3 regions of the Kitasatospora sp. NPDC091335 genome follow, and region 3 is predicted to be linked to each of the others. Evidence: riboswitches for the same ligand, from Rfam matches in the RefSeq annotation. Region 3 holds a riboswitch; each other region holds the start of a gene.
The links. Region 3 has a riboswitch for cyclic di-AMP ahead of ACIQOW_RS23065 (transglycosylase family protein). Riboswitches for the same ligand answer to the same signal wherever they lie in the genome.

Region 1: another riboswitch for cyclic di-AMP. It lies ahead of ACIQOW_RS26470 (M23 family metallopeptidase); the one in region 3 lies ahead of ACIQOW_RS23065 (transglycosylase family protein).
Region 2: another riboswitch for cyclic di-AMP. It lies ahead of ACIQOW_RS33880 (transglycosylase family protein); the one in region 3 lies ahead of ACIQOW_RS23065 (transglycosylase family protein).

The regions. Positions count from the first base shown of each region.
Region 1 covers NZ_JBIVUM010000014.1:22,988-27,233, forward strand. Annotated here, with positions in the region: gene ACIQOW_RS26455 (sensor domain-containing protein) at 1-60, opposite strand, end outside; gene ACIQOW_RS26460 (GNAT family N-acetyltransferase) at 167-754, opposite strand; gene ACIQOW_RS26465 (hypothetical protein) at 797-1,672, shown strand; gene ACIQOW_RS26470 (M23 family metallopeptidase) at 1,796-2,629, opposite strand; cyclic di-AMP (ydaO/yuaA leader) riboswitch at 2,642-2,800, opposite strand; gene ACIQOW_RS26475 (YiaA/YiaB family inner membrane protein) at 2,995-3,285, shown strand; gene ACIQOW_RS26480 (alpha/beta fold hydrolase) at 3,406-4,233, shown strand.
Region 2 covers NZ_JBIVUM010000022.1:7,304-11,549, forward strand. Annotated here, with positions in the region: gene eno (phosphopyruvate hydratase) at 1-972, opposite strand, end outside; gene ACIQOW_RS33880 (transglycosylase family protein) at 1,227-2,132, opposite strand; cyclic di-AMP (ydaO/yuaA leader) riboswitch at 2,138-2,303, opposite strand; gene ACIQOW_RS33885 (cytochrome P450) at 2,524-3,864, opposite strand; gene ACIQOW_RS33890 (SDR family NAD(P)-dependent oxidoreductase) at 4,121-4,246, shown strand, end outside.
Region 3 covers NZ_JBIVUM010000011.1:14,355-18,600, forward strand. Annotated here, with positions in the region: gene ACIQOW_RS23060 (hypothetical protein) at 502-1,467, shown strand; cyclic di-AMP (ydaO/yuaA leader) riboswitch at 1,943-2,103, shown strand; gene ACIQOW_RS23065 (transglycosylase family protein) at 2,090-3,466, shown strand; gene ACIQOW_RS23070 (hypothetical protein) at 3,756-3,956, shown strand; gene ACIQOW_RS23075 (LacI family DNA-binding transcriptional regulator) at 4,056-4,246, opposite strand, start outside.

The sequences.
Region 1 (4,246 bases), on a different contig from region 3:
GCCACCGTGACCGCCCAGGACGTCCCACTCCCGGTCCTCCATGCTGTGGCTGCTGCTCATGCTCCCGGCCCCTCGTTCTGGCGTTCGTTCGTCCCGCTGACGAGGTCCAGTCTGGTGGACGCGCCGACCGGGCGTGATCCGGAGGCCTGGCGGATCCGGGGTGGGGTTAACCCCCCTCCCCCCGGGCGGCCGGGCCCGGCCACTCGTCGGCGAGCAGCGCGTAGAGGTACGAGTCGGACCAGACGCCGTCCTTGAACCCGTCGTGCCGCAGCCGCCCCTCCCGCCGGAAGCCCAGCCGGGTGAGCGCCTTCACGGAGGCCGCGTTGTCCACGTGGACCCGGGCGGTCAGCCGGTGCAGGTCCAGCGGGCCGAAGGCGAGGCCGCGGAGCAGGCCGACGATCTCGCCCGCGTAGCCGCGGCCCCTGACCTCGTCGGCCAGCACGCACCCCAGGTCGGCGGAGCGGTGCCCGCCGAGGACGAGCGAGGCCTGCCCGACCGGCGGCGCGTCCCGCGGGTCCTCGGCGTCGGCGAGCCTGGTGACGGCGAGCCGGTAGGTGTCCCGCTCCCCGGCCATCGCCTCCTCCAGGTAGAGCTCGATCTGGTCGGCGCAGGCCTCCCGGTCGCACGACCCGAAGGGCAGGTACCGGGTGACCTCGGGGTCGCCGAACAGCGCGTGCAGCGCGTCCACGTCGCCCTCGGTGTGGTGGTACTCGCGGATGGCCAGTCGCGGGCCGGTGAGTCGTACGGGGAGCATGGCTGCCGACCCTATCCCCGCCCGGCGGCTACCGTTCGGACTATGAACGACGAAGACCTGCGGCTCGCCCCCCGCACCAAGGCCGCCGACCTGCTCGCCTGGGCGGCCGAGCAGGGCCGCGCGCCGGTGGCCGAGGGGCCGCTGCGCACGGTGCTGGCGCTGCTGGAGCTGGGCGAGGGCAGGATGCACGACGGCTGGCCGGAACTGACCTCGAACGCGGTGGAGCACCTGCTGTACGAGCGCCTCCACCTGTACGTCCAACCCGCGCCCGAGGAGGACCCGCTCGCGTACGGCGACGCCGTCCGGATGCTGGCCGACCACCAGCGGGCGGCCCGGCGGCTCAACGCCAAGCGCCAGGAGCGGCTGCACGCGGAGGCCGAGTGGCAGGGCGAGGTCGCGGCCGGACTGCTGCGCCGCGCCGACCTGGTGACCTGGCCCCGGCTGTACGCGCTGCTGCTGCACGCGCACGGGGTGGACGTCGCCGACGGGGAGGCGGTGCGGGACTGGCTGGCCGGTTTCGGCGGGCTCGCCGAGGAGGAGCGGCTGGCCGCGTACGAGGACCTGGCGCCGGCCGGCTGGCTGGACGAGCCGGACGAGCAGGGCTGGGGCTGGAGCCGGGTGCTCTCGGTCGGCATGGCCACCGACGGCGCGCGGCGGCTGCTGGAGCAGGGCCTGATGCGGCGCAGCTACCGCAACCTGGCCGAGCTGACCGCGCTGGGACGGCCGATGCCGGACGAACTGGCCGGGGACTTCGGCGAGTTCGAGGACGCGGCGGTCGAGGCGGCGCTCGACCTGTTCGGCGAGTGGACGGTGCCGGGGCTGCCGCGGCTGCTGGTGGAGGAGTTCCCCGAGCTGGCGCCGGAGCCGGGCCAGAAGGAGATCGACGCGTACCTGGCGCAGCTGCCCGCCGAGGAGTGAGAGACCGCGAAGACCCCCGGCCGGGAGCTCGTGCTCCGGGCCGGGGGCCTTCGCGGGGGCGTCTGCGAGCGGGTGCCTCAGCCGGCGGGTGCCGTGAGACCGGGGGCCGTCAGGCCCGGGGCGTCACGGGTTGAGGCCGCGCTGCTGGAGCCAGGGCTCCGGGTCGACCGGGGCACCGCCGCCGGGGCGGATCTCCATGTGCAGGTGCGGGCCGGTGACGTTGCCGGTCGCGCCGACCTTGCCGATCTGCTGGCCGGCGACGACCTTGCCGGAGCCCTTGGTGATCGAGGAGAGGTGGCAGTACCAGATCTCGGTGCCGTCGGGCAGGGTCTCGACGATCCGGTAGCCGTACGAACCGGCCCAGCCGGCCGAGGTGATGGTGCCCTGGCCGAGCGCGTGGACCGGGGTGCCGGTGTCGGCGGCGAAGTCCAGGCCGGTGTGCAGGTTGGCCCAGTAGCGGGCGCTCTGGCCGTAGTGGGCGGAGAGCCGGTAGTCGTCCACCGGCAGGGTGAGGGCGGCGGCCTTGGCCCGCTCGGCCTCCTCGGCGGCGCGCTTGGCCTCGGCCTCCTTGGCGGCGGCCTTGGCCTCGGCCTCCTGCGCGGCCTGGACCCTGGCGGTCTCCTCGGCGGCGGTGCGCTGGCTGTCGGCCTGGTGCTGGATGCGGGCGGCGAGCGCGAGGCCGGGGTCCGCGGAGAGGGCGACCGGGGCCTCGTCCGGGGCTTCGACCGCGGGGGCGGCGGCCGGGGTGGCCGAGGCGAAACCGGTGGCCCCCAGGGTGGCGGCGACGGCGGTGACGCCGAGCAGCGGGGAGGTTCCGCGGGTCTGACGCGGCATCCGGTGGCGGTTGGTCTCGGCCTCCGGGCCGAAGGCGTCGGGGCCTTCCGAGCCGGGGTGGTCGAGGAGCTGGGTACCGGCTGCGGGGCCGGCCGGGTGTGCCGGGGTGTACGTCGACGCCACGGAGGCGCGCTCCTTTCCTTCCTTCGCGCCTACCGGGTTAGCTGACGGGTTCGGAGCAGGAAGGTCTCCTACGGCCGGGCCTGGGCCCCGCCGATTCACCCCAGGGAACGTGGTTCCCCGGCTCCCTGACCTGCCCGGAGGCCGGTCGGTGGGATTAGGCACCGCGCACGGTGCCGTCTGGGTACGGCGTTGACGACCGCGCTGCGTTATCAAACGTTAATCCTAGGAGGCGCCGATTCCAAGCCATCCGGTGGAAGCGACTGTCGACCATATGATCGGACGTCAACGAACGACCCCTCATGCACGGCTCCATCTGAGTACTCCTACTCATGTGCGGTCCGGCCGGGCGGCCGCATCCTGACGCCATGAGCGCACCGATGCAGACCCGCACGACGGCCGCCTACTACATCCAGGCCGTCCTCTCGTTCGCCCTGTCCGGCACCACCCTCGCCGTCGGGATCGCCTATCTGCCGGTCGGCGGGTGGACCCGGGCGTTCCTCGGAATCGGCCTCCTCTACACCGTCACCTCCGCGTTCACGCTGGCGAAGGTGATCCGGGACAAGCAGGAGACCAACGAGATGGTGACCCGGGTCGACCAGGCCCGGCTGGAGAAGCTGCTCAGCGAGCACGACCCGTTCAGGGTCGAGGGCGCCTGACCCGCCCCCTTCCCGGATCGCCGCCCGCCGGCTGCTTGACGGCTAAGGCTATTAGCCTTAGCTTTATGGCTATCGGCAGCAACGCCGATGCCCCGCCCCGGCGGCCCGAGGAGGACCCCCATGAACGGCACCATCACCCCGAGCACCCAGTGCCTGACCGTCCCCGGCGGCCGGATCGCCTTCGACGACACCCGGCAGGGCGACGGCGCCCCCGTCGTCCTGCTCCCGGGCATGCTCGACAGCCGGGCCGCGTACCGGCACCTGCGCCCGCTGCTGGTCGCCGCCGGCCACCGGGTCGTCACCATGGACCTGCGGGGCTTCGGCGAGTCCTCGATCGCCTGGGACGACTACGGCCCGGCCGCCCTCGCCGGCGACGTCCTCGCCCTGCTCGACCACCTCGGCATCGAGCGCGCCGTCCTCGCCGGGAACTCGTACACCGGGGCGACCGTCGTCAGGGCCGCCGGGGATGCGCCCGGGCGGGTCGCCGGGATCGTGCTGATCGACGCCTTCGTCGAGACCCCGCCGCCGGGCGCCCTGATGCGCGCCGCCATGGGCCTGATGGGCGCGGCCCTCGTCCACTGGCCCGCCGCCTGGGGCTTCTACCTGCGCCGGATGGCCTTCCCCGGCGCCAGGCCCGCCGACTTCGACGCGTACGTGGACGGGCTGGTCTCCGACCTGCGCACCCCCGGACGCAAGACCGCCACCCGCGGGTACGTCCACGGCGACTCGGCGCCGGTCGGCTGGACGGCTGCGGTGCGGTGCCCCGCGCTGGTGGTCATGGGCAGCAAGGACCCCGACTTCCCGAAGCCGGAACTCGTCGCCGACCGGCAGGCCGCGGCGCTCGGCGCGCGGAAGGCGATGATCGAGGGGTCCGGGCACTACCCGATGGCCGACAACCCGGCGGCCACCGCGGACGCCCTGCTGCCCTTCCTCGCCGAACTCGGCTGACCGACCGCCGCCC
Region 2 (4,246 bases), on a different contig from region 3:
GATGCCGCGGGCCAGGCGCTGCGGGTTGGTGACGAACAGGTCGTCGCCGACCAGCTGGACCTTGTCGCCCAGCTTGACGGTCATGGCCTTCCAGCCGTCCCAGTCCGACTCGTCCAGCGGGTCCTCGATGGAGACCAGCGGGTAGGCGGCGACCAGCCCGGCGTAGTACTCGATGAGCTCGGCCGCCGAGAGGGCCTTGCCCTCGAACTGGTAGGCGCCGTCCTCGTAGAACTCGGAGGCGGCGACGTCCAGGGCCAGCGCGATGTCGCGGCCGGGCACGTAGCCGGCCTTCTGGATGGCCTCGGTGATGAGGTCCAGGGCCTCGCGGTTGCTGTCCAGGTTCGGCGCGAAGCCGCCCTCGTCGCCGAGGCCGGTGGACAGGCCGCGCTCCTTCAGCACGCCCTTGAGGGTGTGGTAGACCTCGACGCCCCAGCGGACGGCCTCGGAGAAGGACTCCGCGCCGATCGGGGCGATCATGAACTCCTGGATGTCGACGTTGGAGTCCGCGTGCGAGCCGCCGTTGAGGATGTTCATCATCGGGACCGGCAGGACGTGCGCGTTCGGGCCGCCCAGGTAGCGGAACAGCGGCAGGTCGCTCGCCTCGGAGGCGGCGTGGGCGACGGCCAGCGAGACGCCCAGGATGGCGTTGGCGCCGAGCGAGGACTTGTCCGGGGTGGCGTCCAGGTCCAGCATGGCCTGGTCGATCAGGCGCTGCTCGGTGGCGTCGTAGCCGACCAGCTCCGGGCCGATCTGCTCGATGACGGCCAGGACGGCCTTCTCCACGCCCTTGCCGAAGTAGCGGTTCTTGTCACCGTCGCGCAGCTCCAGCGCCTCGAAGGCACCGGTGGAGGCACCCGACGGAACAGCGGCACGACCCGTGCTGCCGTCGTCGAGGCCGACCTCGACCTCGACCGTGGGGTTGCCGCGGGAGTCGAGGATCTCACGGGCTACGACGACATCGATGGACGGCACGAGGCATCTCCTTGCGGAAGCAGGGTCCGGTCTGACGGGGGGTGCTGTCAGCAGGACGATTGCGGAGTCGTTTACGACCAGAGCCTAACCGCCCGGGCTCCCGGGACCACGTCGACCTGGGTTCCGTCTCAGCGTGTGGCCCTCCTACCCGCCGGTAGTTCACCTGCTTGTCCCAGCTTGTCCCCCTGGAGCGGGCGAATACGGACGAAGGGGACCGGTAGGACCGGTCCCCTCCGCGCGTCGGGCGTGGCGGCTCAGCCGAGGTGCAGCACCTGGCCGGGCATGATCAGGTTCGGGTTGCCGCCGACGGTGGCGTGGTTCTGCTCGTACAGCGCGCTCCAGCCGCCGGACACGCCCTGGGCGGAGGCGATGGTCGACAGGGTGTCACCGGCGCGGACGGTGTAGTCGTGGCCCGCGGCCTGCGCGGCCGGCTGGGCGGCCCGCGGGGCGGCCTGCGGCTGGGCGGCGGTCTGGCCGGCGTACTGCTGGTAGACGCTCTGGTGGCTGGTCCAGTACCAGCCGCCGTTGTTCTGGTACCAGTACACCTTCGCGTCGGCGTCCCAGCCGGCCTTGCCGGAGAAGCCCTGGGCCTGCGGCTGCGCCTGCTGCTGCGGGGCGGCCTGCTGGACCGGCTTCGCGGCGGGCTTCGGTGCGGCCTGCTGCTGGGCGGCCGGCTTCTCGGCCGGCTTGGCGTGCTTCGGGGCCTGCTGCTTCGGGGCCTGCGGCTTGGGAGCCTGCTGCTGCTTGGCGTCCGAGGAGGTGTCGACCGCGGCCGGGGCGCCGCCCTTGGTCAGACCGGCCTTCTGGGAGCAGACCGGCCAGGCACCCGGGCCCTGCGAGGCGAGGACCTTCTCGGCGACCGATATCTGCTGGGCCTTGCTGGCCTGGTTGGCCTGCGCCGCGTAGGCGTTGCCGCCGTACGCCTTCCAGGTGCTGGAGGTGAACTGGAGGCCGCCGTAGAAGCCGTTGCCGGTGTTGATGCTCCAGTTGCCGCCGCTCTCGCACTGCGCGACCGCGTCCCAGGTGGAGACCGGTGCGGCGGAGGCGCCGGTGGCGGTGAGGAGCGGCATCGCGAGTCCGACGCCGGCCACACCGGCGACGGCGATGGCCTTCTCGGCCTGGGTGCGACGACGGTGACGGCCAGTTCCAACGAGCAGCATGAAGAGGTCCCTCTCCGTACGCCTGCGAGGTGAGCTGTCGGGTTCGGACCGGGAGGTGGCCCGGCCGCCGTGTGCGGAGAGATCCCGCTCGGGCGGCTTCACCCCAAGCCGTGGGGACGGCAACAAACCTGGTTCCCCCGCCCCTGCCCAGGGTTCTGGTCGGTTTCCCGTGACGCGGCGGGCAGGATTCGGCGTTCCGCGTACGAGGTCCGCAGCTGCGAACTCCAGGGAGAGTAGACAGATCATCAGACCAATCACAAGCTCATATCGCCGATATCACACATAAATTACGGCGCGTGTCCGACCGCCTACCAACGGCGGCGATATGTCCTGATTGATGGCTGTTCACACCACCGCTGAGGGCGATCGACGACGTCCCGTCAGCGTGACCTCAGGGCATCGGCGGCTCGGCGGGGGCGTGCGGAGGGGCGTGCGGGGAGCGGCTCTCCGGACTGAATTCCACCGGGAGTTCGCGCAGCCCACGCATGATCAGGCCACCTCGCCACCGCAGATTCTCCGGGCTTTCCGCGAGCCGCAGATCGGGCAGCCGGGAAAGCAGGGTGGCCAGTGCGGCGCGCCCCTCCAGCCGCGCGAGCGGGGCGCCGATGCAGTAGTGGATGCCGTGCCCGAAACCCAGGTGGGGATTGTCCGTCCGGGCCAGGTCGAGGGTGTTCTCGTCCGCGAACCTGGCCGGGTCGCGGTCCGCCGCGGCCAGCACCACCAGCACCGGGTCACCGACCGGGATGTCCACCCCGCCGACGGTCAGCGGCTGCGTCGCGAACCGCCAGGTCGCCATCTCCACCGGCCCGTCGTAGCGCAGGAGTTCCTCGATCGCGGTGTCCAGCAGCGCGCTCTCCCCGCGCGCCACCGACTCCTGCAGCAGCCGGCGCTGCCCGGGGTTGCGCAGCAGCGCGTAGGTCCCGTTGCCGATCAGGTTCACGGTCGTCTCGAAGCCGGCGAAGAGGAGGATGAAGGCCATCGCCGCGGCCTCGTTCTCGGTCAGGTGCTCACCGTGGTCGCTCGCCCGGATCAGGCCCGAGATCAGGTCGTCCCCGAGGTCCGCGCGCTTGCGGTGGATCAGCTCCAGCAGGTACGCCCGGATCCGCTTCACCGCCCGGCCCACGCCGCCGCGCTGACCGCCGCCCTGGCCCGGCTTCGTGTGGCGCACCATCATTCCGGCCCAGTCGCGGAAGTCGTCCTGGTCCTCGGCCGGCACGCCCAGCATGTCGCAGATCGCGTAGATGGGGAGCGGGAAGGCGAACTCGTGGATCAGGTCCGCCGAACCGCGCCGCGCGAAGCCGTCGATCAGCCGGTCGGTGAGCTGCCGCACCCGCGGCTCGAACTCGGCCACCCGGCGCGGGGTGAACGCCTTCGACACCAGTCGGCGCAGCCGGGTGTGGTCCGGCGGGTCGATGTTCAGCAGGTGGGTCATCAGGTCCGCCTGCCGCTCCCCCGGGATGCCCACCCGGCCGGTGCGGTGCGCCTGCCCGCTGTGGTGCGCCGGGTTCTTCGACAGCCGGCCGTCCGCTAGCGCCTGCCTGGCGTCCGCGTACCGCGTCACCAGCCAGGCCTCCACGCCGCTCGGCAGCGTGGTGCGGTGCACCGGGGCGTGCTCCCGCAGCCAGGCGTAGGCGGGGTACGGATCGGAGGCGAACTCCCAGGTGAACAGCTGGGGGCCGGTGGCGTCGGACGGCGCGGCGGCGGGCCTGGCGGGGTCGGGCTGAGCTGGCATGGACCGACCGTATCCGGTGCGCCGGGCACGCCCCTCCCCGACGGCGCGCGCCTGCCCGCGGACGGTGCGCCGCCGGGGTGCCGGCCCGGGGTGCCGACCCTCCGTGGACGGCTCTTGGACAGCTCTTGTCCGGAGCGTGGGCGTGAGCCTGGTCACCTGAGGGGTAACCACTGTTGCGGAGGGTCAGGACGTGCCTACGATCCTCCGCAATACGCGTGGGCGCCGGTGCGGTGTCGCCCACAGGGAGGAGCAGGCCATGCGGATCAGCGGGTCAGTCATCGTCATCGCGGTCCTCGACGGCGGGTCGGGCGCGGGCCTCGCCCGTCGGTTCGCCGCGGCCGGCACCGCCGGAATGCTGATCGCGGACCAGCACGTCGGCATC
Region 3 (4,246 bases):
GGACCGGCCCCGTACCGGTCCGGCACAACGCCTCACTTGACGCGATGATAGCCGCAGTGCACGTGCATCAGCACGGGACGGTGCAGGTGCACGAGGCCTTTCATCCGCGGCCCCGAACTCTTCACGGGCCCTTCTCCTGACGGTACGTAAACGGACATAGCCGATGGAATCACCGGGCGCGCGATAACCGGCCGTGAGCACCTCCCCGCTGAATGTTGATCTTCGAATGCCGGGAGTCGCATCTCCGTGACCCTCTGTCAAGCCACCCGCGCACTGTGAGACATCTCACGCGCCACGGGCGCAACGCCCGCCCCCTCGGATCGCGTCGAGCAATGGCGAGCAATGCTGACGCCCACTCGGGGATCGGGCGAGGAATGTCCGGATTGTAGGCAAAGCGTCAGGACCGGCGCCGGAGACTCACCGGCTCCGCACCGCGGCCGCGCGAAACCCGTACGGCAGCCGACTGCAAGCCGGACGGGCCGATGTCCTACGATCTCCGGCATGAGCACCGCAGCCATCCCGGGCGCGCCACTGCCCGTCCGTACTCCAGGCTCCCGTGCGCGGGGGCGCCATCGTCGTCCTGAGCGCCCCGAGATTCCGGCCGGCGCCCCGGCCCTGGTGCTCGCCGTACCCGCGACCGCCGGGCCCGAGTCCCGCTCGGTCGTCGAGGAGCTCCTCTCGATCGTCCGCACCGAGCAGAACGGCGTCCGGACCGCGGTCGGCTACCTGCCCGGCAACGGCAATGGCACCGAGGGCGTGGGCGGCGAGGACCGCACCGTGGCGGAGCTGCTGAGCCTGGCCGCCGAGGCCGGACAGCCGATGCCCGTCCTGGTGCCGCTGGTACCCGGCCCGCACACCTTCCTGACCGGGCTTCACGCGCTCGCCGCCGAGTACGGCGCACCCGTCACCGACCCGCTGGGCCCGCACCCGCTGCTGGCCGAGGGTGTGCACGTCCGGCTGTCCGAGGCCGGACTGGCCCGGGCCGACCGCGCCCGGCTGTTCGCCATCGCGACCGCCGCGGACGGCGTGGTCCTGACCACCGTCGGCGGCGAGGACGCGGCCGCCGCGGCCGGCATCACCGGTGTGCTGCTGGCCGCCCGACTGGCCGTTCCGGTCGTCGCCGCCGCGCTCGACGTTCCCGGTTCGGTGGCCGCGGCCGTCAACCACCTCCGTGACACCGGCTCACAGCGCCCCGCGCTGGCCCCGCTGGTGATCGGCCCCGAGGCGGACTCCGAGCTGCTCGCCACGGCCGCCGAGGAGTCCGGCTGCCCGTCGGCCGCGCCGCTGGGCGCGTACCCGTCGGTGGGCCAGCTGATCGCCTCCACCTACCTGGCCGCGCTGCCCACGCCGTCCCCGGAGGACCTGGCGCGGGCCGAGGCGGAGGCGGCGGCCGCCGCCGAGGCCGAGGGGGTCGTGGAGGGCGCTCGTGGCGCCCACGCGGCCGTCGAGGGACGCGCCGGACGGTAGTCGACGCCGCGCGCCGCTCCGCGCGCACCGAGGGGCCCAGAACGCTCGTGCGTTCCGGGCCCCTCGTGCTGTTTCCCCATCCTGTTCGGGAGGCGGTCGGGAGGAAGTCGGCAACGGGGTGTCAATGAAGTGGAATGTCCGATCTGGCGCTATTTGAAAGGAAATAGGCAGCGCGCGCGGGGGCGCTCGAATTCGCGGCCGCTCCGCCGCTTCCCAGGGGGCGCGATTCCTCGCCTCGACGCCCCGTCACACCCCTTCTGAAGCGGAGCCAGTTGTCGCCTTCCGCAACAGCATTGCCCGAAAACGATCATTTACGATCATGGCGGACGGCAATTTTGGCGGTTTCCACTAAACCGTGATGCGCGTCACAGGAGTTTGCGGTTTGAACTTCAGTCTGATTAACGTGCTCCCGTTCGTGACCACACGAACCCGGTTCATCCGCGACGCCGAGTCCTGCCGTCGGATGTCCTGGCAGCGCGAAAACGCACCACGGCAGGAGCGGGGGACCCACAGGTAAGTCGCCCCGGACCGATCCCAGGAACGGTCCAGGGCTAGGGGTGAAGCCGCGCCCATGGCGCGGCCGGGCAACTCCAGCCCGAATCCGACAGCTCACCTCGCAGGCGTGGGAGAGGAACGCGTCTTCATGCTGCCCACCAACGGCAACCGTCTGTCCAGCCGCACCCGTCGCGTGATCGCCGCCCTCGGCGTCGCGGGTGTCGGCCTCACCGTTCCCTGCCTCACCACCGGCACCGCCTCCGCCGCGTCCGTCTCCACCTGGGACGCCGTCGCCCAGTGCGAGAGCGGCGGCAACTGGGCCATCAACACCGGCAACGGTTTCTACGGCGGTCTCCAGTTCACCTCCAGCACCTGGGCCGCCTTCGGTGGCACCGCCTACGCCCAGCAGGCCAACCAGGCCACCAAGGCGCAACAGATCGCCGTCGCCGAGAAGGTCCTCGCCTCGCAGGGCCCGGGCGCCTGGCCCGTCTGCTCCGTCAAGGCCGGCCTGACCAAGGGCGGCACCCCGGCCGCCGTCGACACCTCGGCGGGCTCCACCACCGGTGCCGGCACCGGTTCGACCGCCGCCAAGCCCGCGCAGACCCCGAAGCCCGCCGCCCCGGCCGCGAAGCCGGCCGCCAAGCCCGTGCAGCCCCAGGCCCCCGCCGCGAAGCCCGCCGCACCCGCCCAGGACGGCGCGCAGGCCGCCACCGGCTCCGCCGACTCCGACAACCGGAGCGCGTGGGCCCAGAAGCGCCAGCAGCAGGCCCAGAGCGGCGACTACACCGTGGTCGAGGGCGACTGGCTGTCCTCGATCGCCGACGAGCACAGCGTGCAGGGCGGCTGGCAGCGGCTGTACGAGCTCAACCGCGGCACCCTGACCGAGGGTCCGGACGCCATCTACCCGGGCCAGCAGCTGTCCTTCGGCGGCAACGGGCGGGCCCAGGCCGGCCAGTCCTCCGCCACCAAGTCCGGCTCGGACTCCACCTGGTTCGACCGCTCGCAGAAGTCCGGCCAGTCCGCGAACGGCGGTGCCGTGAACGCCCAGCCGACCGCGCAGCCCCAGGCCCCGGCCGCCAAGCCGGCCGCCAAGCCCGCCCCGCAGACCCAGACCCAGACCCAGACCCAGGCTCCGGCCGCCACCGGCAGCATGGCCGCCGCGGTCTCCTTCGCCGAGTCGAAGGTCGGTCAGGCGTACGTCTACGGCGGCACCGGCAACGGCGGCTGGGACTGCTCCGGCCTGACCCAGGCCGCGCTGCGGGCCGCGGGCGTCTCCGTCCCGCGCGTCGCCGCCGACCAGGCCGCCGCCAGCACCCACGTCTCGCTGGACAGCCTCCAGCCGGGCGACCTGCTGTTCTGGTCCAACAACGGCAAGGACTCCGGCGTCTACCACGTCGCGATCTACGTCGGCAACGGCAAGTACGTCGAGGCCGCCAACCCGAGCTCGGGCGTCCGCGAGCAGAACATCGCCAACTGGGCCCCGGACTTCGCCGGCCGGGTCTGAGGACGGCACACGGCCGACGGACGACGGTGACAGCCGGCAGGGAACCTCTGACGGATGACAGATAACAGGTAACAGATGTCAGATGACAGATTTCAACATCTGTCATCTGACATCTGTCCTCCGTCAGCCGTCAGCCGTCGTCCGAACGCTGACCACCCGCCGCCCCCGGGGAGAGTCTGGTCGCTCCTCCCCGGGGGCTCCGGCGTCCCCTCCCCCGGTTCCGCCGATTCCCGTGGTGGATCGCCGCCCCAACGGGCATGCTGCTGCTCTGCACCCGAGGAGGAGTCACATGGCCCAGGTCACCGTCACCCTCGACGCGAACCTCGCGATCGACGCGATGATGCTCTCCGGCACCAAGAACCCGCAGGACGCCGTCGAACTGGTCCTGCGCGACTACCTGGCCCGCGGCCGCCGCACCGAGACCCGCACCGGCGAAGCGGCCGACGGAAACCGCCTCACCGTCGGCCGCCAGGACGCCCAGGAGGGCTGACCGCCGGCGGCCCGCACGGGCCGGTCCCGCGCACACCGAAGGGGTCCCGGAGAGCAACCCGCCCTCCGGGACCCCTTCGTCGGCCGTGACGGCCGGAGCTCAGCGCGCGCAGGCCCCGGTGGACCCGCGCATCACCAGCTCCGGCTGGAACATGAACTCGCCGCGCTGGGCCGCGTTCCCGCCGACCTCCTCCAGCAATGCGTCCACCGCCGCCGTGGCCATCGCCTCGACCGGCTGCCGGATCGTGGTCAACGGCGGCTCGGTGAAGGCGATCAGCGGCGAGTCGTCGA